One region of the Faecalicoccus sp. LCP19S3_E2 genome, then DNA from elsewhere that is predicted to be linked to it. Evidence: riboswitches for the same ligand, from Rfam matches in the RefSeq annotation. Region 1 holds a riboswitch; the other holds the start of a gene.
The links. A riboswitch is a leader RNA that binds a small molecule or an ion and turns the genes downstream of it on or off. The one in region 1 is predicted to bind lysine.

Region 1 (11,145 bases):
TACTTTAACTGCAGCTGCAGACTTTCTTTGACTTTTCCTTCATGGAACAAAGAAACCATATCGTGTGTCTGTTTAGGCAAAATGTTACTTAAAACACTGATGACTCCACTGGCACCAATAGATAGTAAGCTGGTGATCATATCGTCATTGCCGGAATACATCGCAAAATCATCACTTAGATAACGAGCGATTGAAGTCGCATAAGAAATATTTCCACTGGCTTCTTTAATTCCGCAAATATTTGGATGCTTACTTAATACTTTGACAACTTCTTCGGAAATCGAACAACCGGTTCTTCCCGGAATGTTATAGAGGATGACCGGACAATCGACCGCATCCGCGCAAACAGTAAAATGTCGAATCATCCCTTGTGTGTTTGCCTTGTTGTAGTAGGGAGAAATCAACAATAACGCATCGGCTCCCATCTTTGAATATTTGATACTTTTTTCTAACTGTGTCTGTGTGCTGTTGGAACCGGCTCCGACGATAACCGGAATTCTTCCATTGACCTTTTCAATGGTAAAAAGAGCCACCTCATCATCTTCTTCATGCGTCATGGTCGTACTTTCTCCGGTCGTGCCCAAAACCAGAATGCCATCCGTACCATTTTTGATCTGATATTCGATTGTTTGTTCCAATCGTTTAAAATCAACGCTTTCATCTTCTTTAAACGGTGTGACCATCGCCACAATACTACCCTTAATTGGTTTCATAGACATATTCTCCTTTCGCAATGCACTGTGCATTTCCTGTCATATATACATCCCCGTTTGTATCAATATGAATTTTTAAACGCCCTTTCGGAAGCAGGACTTCCACACTATCTTTACATTTGCCTAATTGATAAGCACAAACCACACTGGCGCAGGCCCCTGTTCCACACGCTAACGTCATGCCGCATCCTCGCTCATAGGTCTGCATCTGTATATGAGTTGGATCGATACACTGGACAAAATTGACATTGGTTTGTAATGAAAACATCGGATCTTCACAAATGATCTTTCCATCCTTTCGCATCCACTCTTCATTCAATTCATCGACAAAGACAACTGTATGGATCGTACTTTGAAAAAGTGTATGTAATCGGTAGTGCCGATCTTCAATGGTGTACAAGTCATCCCAGATTCTTTTCGAGGTACCGGTAAGGCTTAGATCATCAAACTCGGGCTTGGACATATTCACCTGAAAGGTCTGATCATCTAAAACACGAATGATCTTATCACCAGCCAATGTTGTTACCACAAACTCTTTTTTATGAACGATGCCTTCATCAATACAGAACTGTGAAAAACAGCGTATCCCGTTTCCACACATCGGTGCCCGAGATCCATCCTGGTTATAATACAACATCTCCAGCGGTTCTTTTCGGACAACGATAAATCCATCGGCGCCGATCCCCGTATGTCGATCACAGCTTTGTACGATCAAATCTTGTAACAGCTCCGGATAAATTTCTTCTTCCTGTACGATGATAAAATCATTTCCACATCCATGATATTTTCTAAACGGGATCTTCATCACACACATCCCCTCTCAAAAGCTCTTGCAGCGTTTCTCGTTTTACAACCAGGCGACTGTTCCCTTCTTTGACAAAAACAACGGCCGGACGTAAATTTCGATTGTAGTTATTAAACATACTGAAACCATAAGCACCGGTCGAATAGACCATCAAAAGATCACCGCTGTCACAAGGTGGCAAGGCAATGGAATCGATCAAGATATCTCCTGATTCACAACACTTTCCGGCTACACAAACTATTTCGGTTCTCTTTTGATCCATATGATTGACAATATCGGCCTCATACTTTGCCTGATATAAGCTGGGACGAATATTATCAGACATACCGCCATCTACAAATACATATTTTTTATGTGGTGTCTTTTTGATAAAACCGACTGTATATAAAGTCGATCCCGCTTCGGCAACGATACTTCGTCCCGGTTCGATTAAGATTTTCTGAATGTTTGTATGATACAATTCCTGCATCTTCTGACAGGTTTCCAAAATCACAGAACTGAAAACGGAAATCGGAATCGGTTGATCTTCATCGGTATAATGTACGGCAAAGCCACCACCTAAATTCAAAGTATAACATAAAATACCCTTTTTCTGCATTGTATCGATTAAAGAAAACATCGTTTCGATTTCTTTGACAAAAGCTTCTTTTTCAAAGATTTGCGATCCAATATGTGCATGAAATCCATCAAAGACAATATGATTCGATTGTTTCAGTGTTTGGATCAGATCTACAATTTGCGATATCGATTCTAAATGAATGCCAAATTTGGAATCTATATTGGCCGTTTGAATATAAGCATGCGTATGGGCTTCAATACAAGGATTGATTCGTAATAAAACATGCAGAACATAATCTCTTGTTTTCATCTCTTCCACCAATAAATACGCTTCCTGTAAATTGTCGACAATAAACGTTTGAACATGATTATCCAGCGCATATTGAATCTCTTCCAAAGTCTTATTGTTGCCATGAAAATAGATGCGATCAGGTGATATACCGGCTTTTAATGCGGTAAACAGCTCTCCCATTGACACAACATCAACACTGAGTCCCTGATTTTTAACTAGACGAAGCATTTCTATACAGCTAAATGCCTTGGACGCATAAAGCACTTCGGTATCAAAGGCATCGCAGCTAAAATATTGACTATATTGCCTGCATTGATGAAGCAGTTTTTCTTCATCATATACATAGAGCGGTGTTCCATATCTTTCTTTTAATTCGGTAACCGGAACTCCGCCAATCTTTAAAACGGCATCCATACTCAAGCCCTCCTATGAAAAAAGACAGGATAGACTATCCTGTCGGTACGATCAAAATCGTGCGATAGCCCTCCTACATCCGTAGACAGTCCGATAAATATTCTTTATCGGCCCACTGTTTGTTCATGCCTGAAAAAACAGTTCGGCAAAGTTGCCCCCAAAATGGATCAAATGCCTGCCGGCTTTCCATTTTTTCATCGTCTTTGCGCCTCTATCATGAAAGAATTATACATAATATGAAAGAAAATGTAAATAGTTTTTGAAAATTTTCAAATTTTTCGATAAAATAACTCTATGTTAGAAAAAGTGAGAAAATATAGAAGGGATCTTCATCAGATTCCTGAGTTAGAACTTGTACTGCCCAAGACCAAGCAATATATCCTGCAAGCTTTAGATGGGCTGGATTGCCAGATCGAATCACCGATTGAAAGTGCTGTTGTAGCCTATTTTGACAACCAAAAGCCAATTACGATTGCATTTCGCAGTGATATGGATGCTCTTCCTGTTAAAGAGATGACAGAGGTTCCTTTTAAAAGCGGACATGAAGGATGTATGCATGCTTGTGGACATGATGGCCATATGGCCTTGTTGCTGGGATTTGCCCAGGAACTCAATACCTTTTATAAAGAGCTTTCCTGTAATGTACTGTTGATCTTTCAACCCGGAGAAGAATCACCCGGCGGTGCCAAGCTTTTGTGTCAACAAGGTATCTTAGAAAAATATAAAGTCAAAGAAATCTATGGCACACACCTTTGGCCCTTTCTTCCTGCCGGTCAGATTGCCACGATCCCGGGGCCTATGATGGCAAGAAGCAGTGAGGTAAACATCGATATTTTCGGAAAGACCAGTCATGCGGCCAAATATAAAGAAGGAATCGACGCTCTGGAAATCGGTGCCCGTTATCTTCTAGACCTCTATCAAATGGAATCCCAGATTGATCCAAAGTATGCCCGATTACTTCGCTTTGGAAGAATAGAAAGCGGAACAGTACGAAATGTAGTCAGTGATCATTGTCATTTAGAAGGTACGATGCGCTCCTTAGATGAGGATATCTACCAATATCTAAAGGAACAGCTATATAGTTGTGCAAAAGCATATCAAGAAGCTAGATTCGAGTTTTCCATCAGTGAGGGCTATCCTGTCGTATTCAATGATAAAAAGCTTGTACGAAAGGTACATACGATTCTGGATTCTCTATCGATTTTAGATACTCATGAAATGATTTCCGAGGACTTCAGCTGGTATCAACAATATGTACCGGGCGTCTTCTTCTTTTTAGGCACAGGAACAAATATTCCCCTTCACAATTCACATTTTGATTTTGATGAAGAAATCTTATTGCAGGGGATCCAGGCATATATTCAAATTGCCAAAAACGCATAAAAGAGCACATCGTGCTCTTTTATTGTGGTTTTGAATTAATGATCAATGCCATAAAGACTAGATCTTCACTTCCCGGATTCGAAATAGAATGTCCCTTTCCATCCGGACAATACAAATGTTCACCCGGTAAAAGCGTTACTTCTCTTTCCTGATTATCGTTGACAAGCGCTTTCCCTTTAAGGATATAATAATCCTCACCATTTCCGATATGTGTATGATATCCGATAGAGCATCCAGGCTTTAATGTAACCTGGGCATACATCTTGTTCATACCTTTCATTTCTTCACTGGTTAGAATGTGTTCAAAATGAACCGTACCATTCCCGTTTTGAACATTCGTTCGATCTTCTGGTGTTAACTTCAAGCTTTTTCTCCCTTCATCAATAAGACCATGACGGCCTTTTGTGCATGTAAGCGATTTTCGGCTTCTTCAAAGATTTCATCGGCATGATCCTCAAAGACTTTTTCTGTGATTTCCTGACCACGATAAGCCGGCAAACAATGTTGAACCATGGCTTGTGGCTTGGCCAATGCCATTAAATCATCATCAACCGTATAGCCCTGAAACGCCTTTTGGCGAATTTCCTTTTCTTCTTCCATTCCCATGCTGGCCCAGGTATCGGTAATCACAACATCCGCATCTTTGATGGCTTCTTTAGGCTCGGATGTCCAGCTAAATGTCGCATAGTCTTTGGCAAAATCCATCACTTTGGCATCCGGTTTATAATCAACCGGTGTTGCCACACTGACCTTCATACCGACAAGCAACCCTCCGACGATCAAAGAATTCGCCATATTATCGCCATCACCAATATAACACATTTTTAATCCTTCCAGTATTCCATAACGCTCACGAATCGTCATGAGATCAGCCAGTACCTGGCAAGGATGGCTGTAATCAGTCAAGCCATTGATGACAGGGATGCTTCCATATTTTGCCAGATCTTCTACTTCTTTTTGGTCAAAGGTTCGAATCATGATCATATCCAAATACCGGGAAAGAACACGGGCCGTATCTTGCACCGGCTCTCCTCGTCCGATCTGTAAATCACGACTTGACAAAAACAAAGGCTGTCCACCCAACTGATAAATACCGGTTTCAAAGGAAACACGTGTCCGGGTACTTGATTTTTGGAAGATCAGACCTACACTTTTGCCTTCCAGATGCCGATGTGGAATCTGATGTTTTCTTTCATATTTTAACTGATCGGCCAAATCCAAAATCTGAAGGATCTCTTCTTTGTTCAAATCTTGCATTGTAAGTAAATGTTTCATGAAAATACCTCCTGAAATGCCTGAATCACCTGATCCAGTTCTTCTTTAGAAATGATCAATGGTGGCAAAAGACGAATGGCCTGTGATCCTGCTGTTAAGACAAGTACACCCTTCTTTTGAAGTTTCTTGACAAAACCGGCTCGTTTCTTTTCATCCACAACTACCCCGATCATCAGTCCTATACCACGCACTTCTAAAATATCCGGGCTTTGTATGTTTTGTAGGGCATCCATGAAATACTGTCCTTTTTCTTTCACGCTTTCCAAAAATTCCTTTTGATTAACGATCGATAAAACCATCATAGCTGCTCTTGTACTCATTAAATTCCCACCAAATGTCGAACCATGCATGCCGGCCTGTAAGACGGTTGAACATTTTTCATTGGTCATGATGCCTCCAATCGGAAGGCCGCCGCCTAAGCCTTTAGCCATCGAAACAATATCCGGTTGAATTTCATATTGTTGATAACAGAATAAGCTTCCGGTTCGACCGATTCCGGTTTGCACTTCATCAACAGCTACCAGTACATCCTTTTGATGACAAAGTTTTGTGACTTCCTGCACGAAAGTTTTATCAAGTGGTAATACACCGCCTTCTCCCTGAATCATTTCCATCAAGACAAGGCATACAGAATCGTCCAGCTTTTGTTTGAAATCTTCAATATCATTGGTAATAACATATTCAAAGCCATCCGGAAACGGATAAAAATACTGATGAAATTTATCCTGACCGGTTGCCGTTAATGTCATCATCGTTCTTCCATGAAAAGACTGCACCAGACTTAATACTTTATATCGATGTTGTCCATAGCGATCACTGGAGTATTTACGTGCCAGCTTGATGACACCTTCATTGGCTTCTGCTCCTGAATTGGCAAAGAACACTTTTGACATTCCGGTTGATTCCACTAACTCTTTGGCTACCTGTACCATTGGTTCAGTGTAATACAGATTGGAAGTGTGCATAAGCTTTTGACTTTGATCGTGTAATGCTTCTACCAATGCCGGATGATTATGTCCCAGGCAATTGACACCGATACCGGATGTCATATCGATGTAGCTGCTTCCTTGATCATCATATAACAAACATCCTTGCCCTTTGACCAAAAATAAGTCATTGCGCGCATAGGTCTGCATCACATATTGTTTTTCCAATGTTTTTATCTCTTCTAAATTCATGATGGCCTCCTAATAGAACATCGTACCCACACCTTGATCGCTAAATAACTCAATGAGGATCGAATGTGGGATGCGTCCGTCTTGTATATTGGCAGAATGAATTCCCTGACGTACTGCCTCAACACAACACTGTACTTTAGGAATCATCCCTCCGGAAATAATACCTTCTTTTTCCAGGGATCGTACCTTTGAAACTTGAATCGAAGAAATCAGGCTCTCCGGATCTTCTATATCCTCCATGACACCACTAACATTAGTCAGCAGGATAAACTTCTCAGCCTTTAAGGCAATGGCAATTTTTTCTGCTGCCAGATCGGCATTGATATTGTAGCTTACGTCATCATCATAGCCGGAAGCAATACTGCTTAAAACTGGAATATAGCCTTTATCAAGTAACTCCTGCACTAAAGAAGCATCTACTTTGATGATATCGCCTACATATCCATAATCCGTACGATAAATATCGGTATGGCGTAAAGCTTTAAATATGGAAGCATCCAATCCGGAAAGACCGACCGCTTTTCCGCCGGCTTTTTCTAAAAGGGAGACTAAATCTTTATTGACTTTTCCACATAAGGCCATCTGTACAAATTCCATTGTTTCCGCATCGGTATAGCGAAGGCCATTGATAAATTGTGTTTCTTTACCGACTTTTTCCAATAAATTGGAAATTTCCGGTCCTCCACCATGAACCAAAACCACATGGACACCGACCATGTTTAATAACACGACATCCTGAATGACCGCCATTTTCAGCGCTTCATCGATCATCGCATTTCCGCCATATTTAATAACGATCGTTTTTCCTCTATATTTTTGGATATAAGGCAAGGCCTCTACCAAAACTTGTGCTTGTGTTTCTGGTTTCATGTTCTATAATCTCCATTTATCTTTACATAATCATACGTCAGATCACAACCCCAGCACGTAACAACCTCATCCCCTTGATGCAGATCGATCAAAACTTGAACGGAATCTGTCTGGAGAATTTTTTTGACTTGTTCTTCATCAAAATCCAGGGCTTTCCCACTCTGGCATACTTGAATCTTGCCAAATTTTGAGGCAAATGTCACATCCACGATTTCCGGATCAAAAGCTGCCTGTGAATACCCCATGGCACAAAGAACACGACCCCAGTTGGCATCACTGCCAAACATCGCCGCTTTAAACAATGTACTGGAAGCAACAGATTTGGCAAGCTTTTCGGCCTGTTCTTCGCTTTGGGCATCATACACGGTCACGCTCAACAAGCGGCTGGCACCTTCTCCATCACTGGCAATTTGTATCGCCAGATTTTCCATGACCGTATGTAACGCTTTTTTAAACGTATCAAAGGCTTCACCTTCCGTTTGAATCGGTTTGTTTTTGGCCATGCCATTAGCCAAAACCACACACATATCATTGGTGGAAGTATCTCCATCCACACTGATTCGATTAAAAGTCTTCTTAGTAATTTCCTGTAACGCTTTTTCCAACAAAGAAGATTCGATATCCACATCACTGGTAATAAAAGCTAGCATCGTTCCCATATTTGGATGAATCATGCCAGACCCTTTGCAGATTCCGCCTAAATGAACACGAATTCCGTCCAATTCAAAAGAAACTGCACAGCTTTTTGTTTTAGTGTCTGTTGTCATGATAGCCTGCGCTGCTTCCAATGAATTATTTTCTTTAAGCTCAATCTGCATGGCACCTCGTTCGATAGCTTCGATCGGTAAGGTTTGCCCAATTACACCGGTACTGGCGACAATGACATCCTCGGTATCTAACTGTGTTAATTTGGCACAGGCAACAGCTTCCTTTAAGGCATTTTCTTTTCCAAAAGGAGCACATGCATTCGCATTCCCTGAATTACAGATAATAGCCTGTGCTTTACCGTTTGATAAATGTTCTTTGGTCAACTTTAAACAATCGGCCTTAACTTGATTGGTCGTATAGACGGCTGCAGCCGCACAAGGCTTTTTCGAATAGATTACCGTAAGATCCAGCTTGGACTGTGATTTACGCACACCACAATGCACCGCTCCTGCCAAAAAACCTTTTGAAGCGCAAACGCCTCCTTGTATCAATTCCATTTCGATGCTCCTTCCTAGTAAGATAATCCTTTATATTCTTCGAATCCTAACATTAAATTCATATTTTGAATGGCGGCTCCACTGGCCCCTTTACCTAAATTATCAAACAAGGCACTGATCATCACTTGTTGATCATTACCATGAATACAAATCTTCAAGTTATCCTTTTGGGCATATAAATTGGCTGAGAGGTAAGTGTCTTCATCCTTTGTGACTTCAATAAAAGTATCTTGATACAAATCTTGATACAGTTGAACAATTTCTTCTTTATTGCCCTCGATCATGATCGTTGTCAACATGCCTCGATAATAATCATCGACGACCGGACAAAATAAAGGTGTTTTTTCTAAATGACAGATTTGTTTCATTTCCTTTAAATGCTTGTGCTGTAAAGAAAGACCATAGAGTCTGGGAGCATATAGATCCGATGTTTTCTCCGTCTCGTATTGGGCAATCATCGATTTCCCACCACCTGAATATCCGGTCAAGGATGTGCACGATAACAATGTATCCTTTTGAATGAACTGATGTTTCATCAAAGGATAGACAATGCTGATAAAACCTGTTGCGTGACATCCAGGATTGGCCACCCGATAACTTGACTTGATCTTTTGTTTCTGTTGATTTGATAATTCCGGAAAACCATAGACCCAATCCGGATCAGTTCGATGTGCCGTAGAAGCATCAATGACTTTCGTTTTTTCGTCCATGAGCTTCATTGCTTCAATACTGGCAGCATCCGGCAAGCATAAAAACACCAGGTCTGCTTCTTTCATGTATTCTTTTCGTACGACATCATCATGTCTTTTATCGTCCGGTATTTTTAGAAGTTCAATATCTTCTCGATTTGACAAGCGCTTTACGATTTCCAGACCGGTCGTACCAGCCTGTCCATCGATATAAATCTTCGGCTTATTCATGAAAACCACTCTCACTCAAAAATTCTTCGATCTTTTTAATCTGGTGACTAACCTCTTCCGGTGCCGGGCCACCTAGGCTCTTTCGCTGTGCCAGACAAGTCTGCAGATCTATGGCCGTATAAACATCTTCACTAAAGAGTGCGGAATATTTTTGAAACTCTGTAAGTGTTAAATCGTTTAACGCTTTTTTGTTTTCAATACAATAAGCAACCAGTTGGCCTACACACTTATACGCATCTCGAAATGGCATACCTTTTTTTGTCAGATAATCGGCACAATCGGTCGCATTGATAAAGCCACCCAAGGCCGCCTGATGCATTTTTTCCTTGTGAATAACAGCCGTCTCAAACATTGGAATCATGACCTGCATCGAGTGAATCGTGGTATCCAGGATATCAAAGAAAGCTTCTTTATCCTCCTGCATATCTTTATTGTAGGCAAGTGACAATCCTTTCTGCATAGTCAACAGTGTCATCAGATCTCCATAGACACGCCCGGTTTTGCCACGGATCAATTCACATACATCCGGATTCTTCTTTTGTGGCATGATACTCGAACCTGTTGAAAAGGCATCATCGAGTTCCATAAAGCCAAATTCACCGGAACACCATAAGATCATCTCTTCACACATTCTGGAAAGATGCATCATCAAGATCGAACAGGCATTGCCGATCTCCATGCAGTAATCTCGGTCACTGACACCATCCATCGAGTTATCTGTTGGACACCGAAATCCTAACAGAGCACAAGTATAGTCTCGATCGATCGGATACGTGGTTCCGGCTAATGCACCAGATCCAAGCGGCATCTCATCCATCAACTCTAAAGCATTCATCAATCGCTTATGATCTCTTTTTAACATATTGGCATAAGCCATCCACACATGCGCCACGGTCACCGGTTGTGCTCTTTGTAAGTGTGTATAACCTGGCATTACGGTCGTTAAATGCTCTTTGGATTTTGTACAGAGAGCCTGTAACATCGATAAGACCAAATCGGATAGAATAGTAACCTGCTCTTTGGTAAACAGCCTCAAATCTAAAGCAACTTGATCATTTCTCGATCTTGCGGTATGTAATCTTTTTCCGGCATCACCGATTCGTTTGGTCAGCTCCTGTTCGACAAACGAATGAATATCTTCTGCGTTACAGATAACAAGCATACCGGATTCAATATCCTTTAAGATGGACTCTAACCCCGATTGAATCAATTCCTGGTCTTCAGACGAAATGATTCCTTGTTTGCCAAGCATTTTGGCATGTGCCATAGAGCCTTGAATATCTTGTCTGTATAATCTTTTATCAAAAGGAAGGGATGCGTTTAATTGATCTAACAGCGCATCCGTCTCTTTTGAAAAACGTCCGGTCCAAAGCTTACTCATTATTCCACTCCCGGAAAATCTTCAACTTCTTTTGCCTTTAAGGCTCTTACCTTCAACGGCAAACCAAACAGATGAATGAATCCGGCAGAATCACTCTGGTCATAGCAATCATCTTCATCAAAAGTGGCCATACCGGCACTGTATAAAGAAT
Region 2 (11,145 bases), on a different contig from region 1:
TGATAAATAAAGATGACCGGATTTACCGATACAATCTGCGCAAAAGAAACACAGTCATTTTGAAATAAAGAAAATATATTGGCTAAGGAATGTGTATTCCAATATGTAACCGGTTGTGTTAACACTTCGTTAAACATTTCTTTTAGAAACAAATTTTTTGCCCTGACAGGTATCTGATTAAAGAAATACTGGGATATAAAGCCGGTAACCGATAATACAATCAAAAAGATCATAAAGAGGAGTAATTGTTCTAGCGAGAAGTTACTTTCATGATTCTTTGATAAGGCATCTACAAAAGATTGAATCCATACGATCAGTGTATATAAAGAAACAGTGTAAAAGGCCAGAAAGAATGTTGTCAAAACTTGAAATGTTTTAATTTGTTTGATTTTAGCTTTTAATTGAGCATATACATTATTTTTATTTATAGTAAATATTGTTGCCATGAAATCTCTCCTTACAGCTTCACTGTATCAAAGCTTTCAAAAGAATAAAAAAAATTAGACATTTTCTTTTCAAAACGTCTAATTGTTTATGTATTGATTGAATAGTCTATTTTATTAAACTGATAATATCGACTTTTATTTCCGGTTTGTTGGGCAATCCAGAATAGTTCATCTTGTATGATCTTTTGTGCCAATTCAGGTGGATAAAAACATTGGATCACTTTTCGGCACTCAGTCCATAAATATTTTTCTAATTCCTGTAAAGAATCACCTTTATATTTCATTTCATAATATGTCAGTAAAACTTTCATGTCTTTTTCTGTTGTATCCGGTATAGGATGTTTATCCAGCACATAGGATGTAATGGTTTCCATATGATATAAAAAGAGTAAGACCGGTATGTGAAACTGAGGAATGTCTTTAAGTTGAATGAAATACGACCAGGCTTTCGTGTAGTTTTCTTGTTTGTAATAAAAGATACCTGTCACATATAACAATTCATAAGCATGAAAGGAATCCGCTGTCAATTGTTCATTCTTTTGAATCCATTCGCACTGTGTTACAAAATCTTCCGGTTGAATTGCCAGTAGTAAAAAGAGTTTGGCGATCCTAGCCAAATCATGATTCTTTCCCTTTGTGCTCTGCAGTAATTTTTCACATAATACCGATGCATCATAATATTGTTCATTTTTGATCAGTAAGAACAAATACTGACACTGATTGATTTCCGTTTTTAAGGAAAGATACGATACATCTTCTTTATACTGCATATAAGATTCATAGATTTTCCATAATACAAAATAAGAAACGATTTCTTTTAAGTCATCATGTAATAAAGGTAAAAGTTGTTTTGCATACGCTATGTCTTGTTTCTGCTCGATGCATTGAATGGCGCCGCTTAAAACGTATTGATAAACATCTGGGTTTATAATCTGCTCTTTTAATCCTTGGATTTCTTGATCAAACAGACTCCATTCTTGTTCACAAAAAGCATTCCATAAGCCATCCAAGGATATAGGATTCTGTGAATCATAGTCATAAAACAAACCAACTCTTTCCAATAATTGATCATAATATTCACTTTCAGATAAGGGTTCTTTTTGAAGTTTATAATATGTTTGTTTTGAACAAATGCCATCAATTATGGCATCAATGGTGAAATTATTTTGCTTTCGAGAAAATTCAATCACCTTTCCTACATACACTTTTTCTTGATTGGGAATATCGATTCTTCGCATACAAACCCTTTCTAACAGATTAAATGACTCATTTGTTAAACTGTTCATTTATTGTTTATATTATAGGCCGTGAAAATGAAAAAAGCTATGAACTTTCGTTTTTCTACTCATTCATAGCTAATTGTGATTACTTAGTTTTCTGTGATTTCGACGATACGCATCATGTTGGTAGCGCCGTGTCCTTCCGGATAACCGGCTACAACAATGATGAAATCACCATAATGACATCCTTTCATCAAGGCAATGTTTTTAGCCAAATCTACATCGTTTTCACGTGTATTCTGGATATCGCTGAAATATGGCTCTACACCAAAGATTGGAAGCATAGCTCTTTCCGTAACTTCATCGAAACATACACCGATGATTGGAGCTTGTGGTCTAAAGCGTGCTAAACGACGAGCTGTTAGACCACTCTGTGTAAAGGCAATGATGCATTTGATATCCAACGCAATGGATGTATCAGCAGCACTGACACCAATGGCATCGTTCAAAGAATTACGTGAAGTACGAATTCCTTGTTTTAAACGTTGCTGATAAGGAATCATAGGCTCGATCGCATCGGCGATACGGTGCATTGTCTGTACACATTCTACCGGATAATGACCGGCAGCACTTTCTCCTGACAACATGATACAGTCTGTACCATCCATGATCGCATTGGCAACATCACTGGCTTCTGCTCGTGTTGGACGTGGGTTTTCCTGCATACTTTCCAACATATGTGTAGCTGTGACAACTGGTTTACCTAATTCATTGGCAATTGAGATGATCTGTTTCTGATAAATCGGAACCATTTCCAGGCTGACATCAACACCTAAGTCACCACGGGCAACCATGACACCGTCACTGACTTCCAAAATATCACGCAGGTTATCAAAACCTTCCTGGTTTTCGATCTTAGGGAAAATCTGAATGTTGTCTTTTCTTTCAGAAATCAAGATCTTACGAATGGCCAATACATCATCTTTACGGCGTGTAAAGCTGGCTGCGATATAATCCACATCTTGTTTACATCCAAAACGAATATCAGCTTCATCCTTTTCCGAAATGAAAGGCATACTTAATACAACACCTGGCAAGTTACATCCTTTACGGCTCTTTAAGAAGTGAGGGTTTTCAATACGTCCCTGAATCTCATCTTCTGTTACTTCCAGAATCGTCACTTTTAATTTTCCATCATCCATTAAGATGCAGTCACCGGCTTTTACGTCGTGGAAGACTTCCGGACACCGCAGTGTAAACTGTTCATGTGTTCCTTCTACTTCCTTTTTAACGATTTTGACAACGTCACCTTCGTTAAACTGGCAGCCGCCATCTTTAAAATCACCTAAACGAATTTCCGGACCTTTTGTATCCAACAAGATACCAATAGGTTTGTTCAATTCTTTAGATACCTCACGAATCAATTTGATTCGATTGCCGTGTTCTTCATAACTTCCATGAGAGAAGTTCAAACGGGCAATGTTCATACCGGCCAAAACCAGTTTCTTCAAAGTTTCCTTATCTTCACTGGCCGGACCGATCGTACAAATAATTTTTGTCTTCTTGTCACTAATACACATAATTTTTTTCGATTCCTTCCTTTTTTCCTTCTAAACTAATCGTTCAAATAAGTTTTGTAATGGCTTACGAGATTCAGCAGGCATGCTCAGTGCCTTTTCGATCGGGTAAGATACGATCTTATTGTCGCGAATGCAGACACAATGTCCTCCAATGCCCTGCATTAAAAGATCTACTGCTTTTTCTCCCATTTGAGAAGCCAACATACGATCATATGGACATGGTGAACCACCACGCTGAATGTGGCCTAATACAGTTGCCCTTCCTGAAAAACCTGTATTCAATGTCACTTTCTTGGCAAACTGATCGACATCGGTGATCTTCTCGGAAATCACGACAATCGCATGTTTTTTCTTTCGTATAATATCCAAATCGCGTAAGCGATCCAAAACGTCATTTTCATCAAAACCGGTTTCACTGGTCACGATCATATCGGCTCCGGATGCGATTCCTGACCAAAGGGCCAGATCTCCACAACGGTTTCCCATAACTTCAACAATAGAACAGCGATGATGAGAATTTGATGTATCACGCAGTTTATCGATTGCATCGACAACGGTTTCCAATGCCGTATGGAATCCAATCGTGAAATCTGTACAGGTGATATCGTTATCGATCGTACCCGGCAAACCAATACAGTTGATTCCCATTTCTGTCAACGACAAGGCACCACGATACGAACCGTCCCCTCCGATAACAACAACGGCCTCAATGCCTCGTTTGGAAAGCTGATGAATGGCCTTGCGGCGAACTTCCTCATCTTTAAACTCCGGTAAACGGGCCGATCCAAGAATCGTTCCTCCGCGGTTGACAATCTCACGAATCGTTTCGCGAGTCATCGGTTCAATATAGCCCTCTACCATTCCTTTGTATCCATTATAGATACCGAATACTTCAAGGCCACTGTTCAAACCGACTTTTGTGACAGCTCGTATGGCTGCGTTCATCCCCGGCGAGTCTCCTCCTGAGGTTAAAATACCGATTCTTCTAACCATATGTATTCCTCCTAAGAACAATCTTTAACCATTCTATAGCACTTTAAATATAACACAATGCCCGTCGAAAAAGAAGAAAAAAAGCTGTTAAGTTTTTATGAAATTTGGATTGTAACAGAATTGAAAAATGTAACTGTTTTCAAAATGACCAACCACAAAAAAGACCGTTTTTTAACGGTCAAAATAACGTGATAAGAATTGTTTTGTACGCTGGTGCTGCGGTTTTTCAAAAATCTGCTGCGGTGCTCCTTCTTCGGCAATGACTCCTTTGTCCATAAAGATCACACGATCACTGACATCTTTGGCAAACTGCATCTCATGGGTCACAATAGCCATTGTCAAGCCTTCTTTGGCTAGTGTCTGCATAACTTCTAAAACATCGCCAACCATTTCCGGGTCTAACGCAGATGTTGGTTCATCAAACAATAAGACTTCCGGATCCATACATAAAGCACGGGCAATCGCCACACGTTGCTTTTGTCCACCGGATAAACGTGTCGAACTGGCATCGGCAAAATTCTGCATACCGACTTCTTCCAGGTGCTGCATGGCAATTTTTTGTGCTTCTTCTTTCGAACGCTTTAAGACTTTGATCTGGCCGATCATACAATTTTCTAAAACGGTCTTATTCGCAAATAAATTAAAGCTTTGAAAAACCATTCCCACTTTGGAACGATAGGTTGTCAAAGGAAGCCTGCCACTTAAAATATCTGTTCCTTTATATAAGATGTTTCCGCCATCCGGAATCTCCAACAAGTTGATACAGCGAAGAAGCGTACTTTTTCCCGAACCGGAGGATCCGATAATCGTAACCACTTCTCCTTTATTGATTTCAAAGTCGATATCGTTTAAAACTTGAAGATCCCCAAAATGTTTTTTCAAATGTTGTACCTGAATGACTGTTTCCATACAAACCTCCTATGCACAGTTTTCCTTGATTGTTACTGTCTTTGTCTTGTTGATTTTTCTTTCCACAACATTCAGGATCAATGTTGCGATCGTTGTTAAGGCAAGGTACATCACCATTTCCAAAAAGTAAACTTCGGCAAATTTCATGTTACTTCCGGCTACCGAAGAAGACTGGAAGTAAAGCTCTGTTACCTGGATCGCATTTAACATACAGCTGTCTTTGATGTTGACGATCAGCTGATTTCCAATCGTCGGGAAGGTGTTTTTAATGGCTTGCGGAAAAATAATGGAAACCATCGTTTGAAACGTTGTCATCCCCAGGGATTTTGCCGCTTCACTTTGTCCGGCATCGATCGACTGAATACCACCACGAATGATTTCTGCCATATAAGCACCGGTATTAACCGAGATGATGATCAAACCGGCCGAGAAACCTGTCCATCCTAAAATAGGACGAAGCAAGTAGAAAAAGAACAAGGCCTGTACCATCATCGGTGTGCCTCTAAAAAACCAGACATAGAATCCTACGATCCATTTCGCAAGCTTCTTTAAAATCTTAACAGGAAATGAATCCATGGGATCTTCCGGAATTGCACGCAAGGCTCCGGTTATCAATCCCAGGATCAGCCCGACAACCGTACCAACGATTGCGAATAAAAGAGTATTTTGGATACCGTAAGAAAACAAGCTCCAATTCTCTATAAATATTTCATATGCCCTTCCAAAATCGATACTCATGGATCATCAAACCTTCCTATTCTTCGGTTGGTGCGTTTTCAACCGCAGTTTTCATATATTCATTTCTTGTATCTTGACTGATGGAATCTAATGCGTCCTGTACACTCTTGAAGAAATCAGAATCGCGTGTTCCTTCTTTCAATCCAATTGATACGGTCGTATCTACATCAAATCCATGTCCTTCTGCAAACTGTACGATCGCAAGTCCTGGATTGGCGGCTACAACACCTTCGGCAACCGGCATTTCCGCTGTTATACCATCGGCTACTCCATTTTGTAGAGCGGCTACTAATTCTGGATACGTCGCAAGTGGTGTCTGATGATCAACACCTTCGATTTGATCGATAACGGTATCATAGTTGGTGTTTTTCTGTCCGATGACTTTATGACCGGAGAAATCCTGGATATCTGTATAGCCGGCCATTTCACTGTCCGCACGAACGATCATGACCATTCCTTCACTTTCGTAGTAAGGTGTCGTAAAGTCGATTCCTTCTTCACGCTCATCACTGGCTGTCATACCGGCAACGATCGCATCAATTTCTCCAGAATCCAAAGCAGGCTGAAGACCATCCCATGAAATTTTCTTCACTTCTAATTTTTGACCTAATTCATCGGCAATGGCTTGTGACATCATTACATCGTATCCATCACAATATCCTCCACCGCCGCTGATCTCAACGGCAGAGTCGGTTTGGGCATCGGATGTTTGCCAGTTAAATGGCTGATATCCACACTCCATTCCTACGGTAAACGTGTCATCATTGGCACTGTCTGTACCACTTGAACAACCGGCCAAAGCCAATGTTCCAACGGCTAATGCTGCAAGTAATTTTTTCATATCTCTTTTCCTCCTAATTTAGGTTGAAAATAGAAAAGACCATATGTGTTATCCATATGGCCTTGGTTCTTTCGCCTTTAAGATAACCCCTCTTCTTGCGAAGGAGTGCATTGAGTATTTCCCAAAGCCCCAAGAAATGACATTGCCATATCATTTCCTTCGGCGATGATTACCTTTCCTGTATTTCACAGCCCGCCGGCTCCCTACAGTACTCTGACGCATCGCTACCTCTATCTTCAACTAATTTACTTGTATGTGCTCATTATAGGCAGATTAGAAAAGGTTGTCAACCTATTTACTTCCTTTTCTGCACGAACGTCCTTTTAAGTCGTATAAACAATAGATTTCCTATCGTTTACCACTATAAAGAAATATGGAAGAACTGTCCAAAAATACTGTTGGTATCATAGACCATCGGAATATCTGGAAAAATAAAAACCATACGATAAATATAATAGACAATCATACAACCGGCCCACATCCATAGTAACCGCTCTTTCCACTTCCTCTTTTTTTTGATATGGCAATAGAAAATCAACAAGCCAAAGACCATTGTAGGAATTAACATCGCATGATAAAACAAGGAAGCCTGTAGATTTCCCTGAAGCAGATAATATAAACTGGTCGTCATATTACAACCGGGACATGGAATCCCAAAGATTTTTTGGATAGGACAATATACACCGATAAAAAGAAGAAACAGGAGCAATACGAAAACAGCCCCTGTCACCTTGATAATCTTTTTACTCATTTCCGTAACGACAAATATCGTTTAAAGTGCTTTGGCAAATGGCCATGGAAATAATACCTAAGCCTAAGAACGGAAGAACTAACATGATAATACTGTTATCGGAAACTCTATATCCATTATCAAATTCTAGCTCACTTAACACTTTTCCGGCTTTCCAGTAAAAGTAAATACCGTATAAACCGCATGTAATCAATGATAACAGTACGACAATTCCCGGCTCTCCAGGTCCAGATTTATTTTGTGCTCTACAACATTCATTGACATCTCTTGCCAAGGTATATAACCAATAGTAATAATAAATGCTGCATGTCACAATGCTTAAGACAATGGACAATCCAATGCTTCTTTCTGAAATATAGATCGGCTTTTTTGTAAAAGTTTGATGCGCACTCTCCTGTTTAGGTGCTTCCGGCATCACATAAGAAGCAAGTTCTGTATCTTTTAAACGCTTCCAGTCAGCCATCCCAGTTTTCCATACAAACGTATTTCCATAAATTTGATGGGCCTGAATCAAGCCTTTCATCTGTTCCACTGTATAAGGACCATTTTGTTTATTGTTGGCATCGACAAAATACCATTGATCTCCTTCCGGCTTTACATCTGGTGTCGGAAGATATTCTTTTAATTCCGTATCTTTTAACTTCTGCCAGTCAGCCATTCCGGCTTTCCATACCAAAGTTTCTTCTTTGATCTGCGCATCACGAATTCGTTCAATCATCTGCTCCAGTGTAAAAGGTCCAGCCGATTGACTTTCCCTGACATAATACCATTCTTCCGCTTGTGCTTTTTCTTCTTCCGATTCAACCGGTTCTTCCTGAGTGATCGTTTCTTCTTTCGTTTCCTCTACTTCTTCCACGACATCTTGCACCGGTTCTTCCGCTTCTGTTGTTTGATCTTCTTCGATAACTGCTTCTACAACTTCTACCTTTTCTTTTGCGGATGGTGTTTCTTCGACAACATCATCGGTCGGCACAGGCGCACCACATTCCGGACAAAACTTAGCATTTTCCGGAAGACTATTTCCACATTGTTTACATTCCATGTTCACATCTCCTTAAAGTTTATTTTGATTAAACAAATTATACCTTATTTTAACTAAATTACAATCTCGGCCTTGGTTTTGAACGAAGGCAGGCGCAGAAAGCAGATATGACCCAACAAAATCCTAAACTCATTAAAGTTCCGCACATATCCACTATAACATCGTCCATCGTACTGATCCTTCCGATGACCATACTTTGATGAAATTCATCAAATAGCGCATAGCCTAAACAAATCAATAAAGATAAGATGATCTTCCAAAGTCGGGTAATTCCGGCAATAGAAAAAGTTATATACAATAAAAGCGCAAGAAAGAAATACAAACTGAAATGCGCAATATTGCGAATGGTCTGATACCAGTTATCCCCATCCGGAGAAATCGCTTCAATCAAAGATTGAAGTCCATAGTGAAGCTTCTGTCCTATTTCTGTTGAATCCATGTATTCATGAACGTTTTCCTTGATGATTTCCTGTACATTGGCACTGCGTTGTCCGGAGGCGTATCCATCTTCACTTGACAACGTATAGATGATAAACATCAATCCCACACAACATAACGTAAACAGAAAAGAAAACAAATACCGTATTTTTCTATTTTTCATAGGTGACAGTATAAGCACGAACTGTAAGATGAATTTAAAATGAATATGTTAAATTATGGTGTAAAAAAAGCGGAATGCTCCGCCTTTCTAATATTCTATCTTTTTGATGCGTCCAAAACCGATGGTTCCCTTTCCTACATGCGATAAGATGACTGTTTTAAAAGAGTGCTGCTGTACCGGTTGACCGATAGCCTCCTCCAACATCTTTTTACAGTCTTCGCTTTTCTTTGGATCAAAAGCATCGATAACCATCCAGATATAATCCTCCGGATTCACATCCTTTGTCACGACTTCGATTCCTTTTTGATAAGCTTTCTTTAAGGTGCGAACCTTATCTTCTAAATCAATAGCACCATGACGAATATTCAATAAAGGAACGATCTTCAATAATCCTGCTATGGCGGCAGCAGCCGGTGAGATACGACCTCCTGCTTTTAATGTATCCAGCTTTTCCGGAATCAGCACAGCCAAAAGCTCACCTTCGTTTTCAATCTTTTCCTTGATCTGTGCACAGGTATATCCTTTTTCAATCATCTCTTTGACCATCTGCATCATGATCACCGTTGGATAACATACAAATTCACTTTGTACAACCGTTACTTTTCCTTCATAGTTTTTTGCCAGCGTGATTGCCGTTTTGTTGGTGCCGGATAACGCATTGGTTAAGGGAAGATAAAACACCTCATCGTGTGTTTTCAACAAATCATCCCACATTTTGATCATATCACCGACAATTGGCTGGGCCGTTTTTACACTTTTTTGTTCTTCCAACGCCTCCAACACTTCTTCATCGGTAATTGTTTCTGCTTCCATGTATTCCTTTCCATCTACGATAACAGGCATACGCAAAACATGAAGGTTTAGTTCTTTTGCCTTTTCTTTGGTAATATCCGCACTTGAATCGATCATTAATGCAACTTTCTTCATGGTCTAACCTCCTTGATGTCTGAAAAAATGTTTTTCGATATAGTTGGCTACGCCATCATGGTCATTGTCAAATTCTGTGATTTCATCCGCTATGGCCTTGGTATCATCGCTTCCGTTACACATACAGATGCCCCTGCCACTTACTTCCAACATCGTATTGTCGTTGGTCGTATCGCCAAAAGACCAAATGTTTTCCAATCCAAAATCATACAGATCAGCCAGCTTTTTAACGGTATAGCCTTTTGATATACGACGATCGGCAAATTCCAACAGCGTTGTCTGTGTCTTAAACGCCTTATAATAAGGATTGGGATGTTCATTAAAATACTTTTCGGCCTTCAGAGTATCTTCAGTACTCATACGAAACATAATCTTCGCATTATCATAAGCATATAACTCGGCATCACTTTCGATCACGTGGATCGGTTTTTGTGAGGTCACAGCTGAATGCTTCATCGCTTCATCGATCCTTTGTGCCACCAGCTTGCCATCCAAATAAATGAACGCATTGGCTTCAAAGGGATGCATAGCCTCCAGGATTTCCTGGATCCATTCTTTTTTTAACTTATAGTAATCGTATTGCTTCTGATAAATTTCATCCCACAGCTCACTGCCGTTCATACCAATTAAAAACTCAAAAGGAAAGGAAATTCCCCATCCTGTCGCATAGCGCTGCAGTTCATCGACCGGTCTTCCCGAAGCCAGGCCGAAATACACACCTTGCGCATGCAGCTTTTCAATCATATCTTTCGTACGAGGGGTTAATTCCCTCTTTGAATTGATCAGCGTACTGTCAATATCACACAAAACCAAACGTAGTCTATTTGTTTCCATGAAAGAAGTATATCACAACTGTAAATTGTTTTTCTATGGACTAATTGCGAAAAGTGTCTAATTCATTTCTTGTTTTTCTTTATCGTAAAAGAGCCGTAAAATCTTTTAATACTTCTGAAATATGAATTTGTTGCGGACAGACTTTTTCACAACTATGACATTGTATGCAGGCACCAGGCCCTTTATCTTTCAAGGTAGAAACAACCATAGGGGCAATAAATCCTCCCTGACTAAAGGCATGTTCATTGTATAAAGATAATAAT

Region 2: it holds a riboswitch for lysine, as region 1 does, so the genes downstream of both, ACTQX6_RS10825 (transporter substrate-binding domain-containing protein) here and lysA (diaminopimelate decarboxylase) in region 1, are expected to answer to the same signal.

The regions. Positions count from the first base shown of each region.
Region 1 covers NZ_JBQKEP010000011.1:18,217-29,361, reverse strand. Annotated here, with positions in the region: gene dapA (4-hydroxy-tetrahydrodipicolinate synthase) at 1-713, opposite strand, end outside; gene dapF (diaminopimelate epimerase) at 700-1,518, opposite strand; gene lysA (diaminopimelate decarboxylase) at 1,502-2,782, opposite strand; lysine riboswitch at 2,840-3,004, opposite strand; gene ACTQX6_RS09695 (M20 metallopeptidase family protein) at 3,077-4,165, shown strand; gene ACTQX6_RS09690 (cupin domain-containing protein) at 4,185-4,529, opposite strand; gene argF (ornithine carbamoyltransferase) at 4,526-5,440, opposite strand; gene ACTQX6_RS09680 (aspartate aminotransferase family protein) at 5,437-6,618, opposite strand; gene argB (acetylglutamate kinase) at 6,628-7,488, opposite strand; gene argJ (bifunctional glutamate N-acetyltransferase/amino-acid acetyltransferase ArgJ) at 7,485-8,693, opposite strand; gene argC (N-acetyl-gamma-glutamyl-phosphate reductase) at 8,708-9,613, opposite strand; gene argH (argininosuccinate lyase) at 9,606-10,994, opposite strand; gene ACTQX6_RS09655 (argininosuccinate synthase) at 10,994-11,145, opposite strand, start outside.
Region 2 covers NZ_JBQKEP010000014.1:28,400-39,544, forward strand. Annotated here, with positions in the region: gene ACTQX6_RS10795 (ATP-binding cassette domain-containing protein) at 1-446, opposite strand, end outside; gene ACTQX6_RS10800 (hypothetical protein) at 533-1,732, opposite strand; gene pyk (pyruvate kinase) at 1,816-3,246, opposite strand; gene pfkA (6-phosphofructokinase) at 3,277-4,239, opposite strand; gene ACTQX6_RS10815 (amino acid ABC transporter ATP-binding protein) at 4,411-5,148, opposite strand; gene ACTQX6_RS10820 (amino acid ABC transporter permease) at 5,158-5,886, opposite strand; gene ACTQX6_RS10825 (transporter substrate-binding domain-containing protein) at 5,903-6,727, opposite strand; lysine riboswitch at 6,803-6,968, opposite strand; gene ACTQX6_RS10830 (DUF2752 domain-containing protein) at 7,089-7,478, opposite strand; gene ACTQX6_RS10835 (GYF domain-containing protein) at 7,471-8,520, opposite strand; gene ACTQX6_RS10840 (VanZ family protein) at 8,579-9,121, opposite strand; gene ACTQX6_RS10845 (DegV family protein) at 9,209-10,048, opposite strand; gene ACTQX6_RS10850 (Cof-type HAD-IIB family hydrolase) at 10,052-10,882, opposite strand; gene ACTQX6_RS10855 (aldo/keto reductase) at 10,962-11,145, opposite strand, start outside.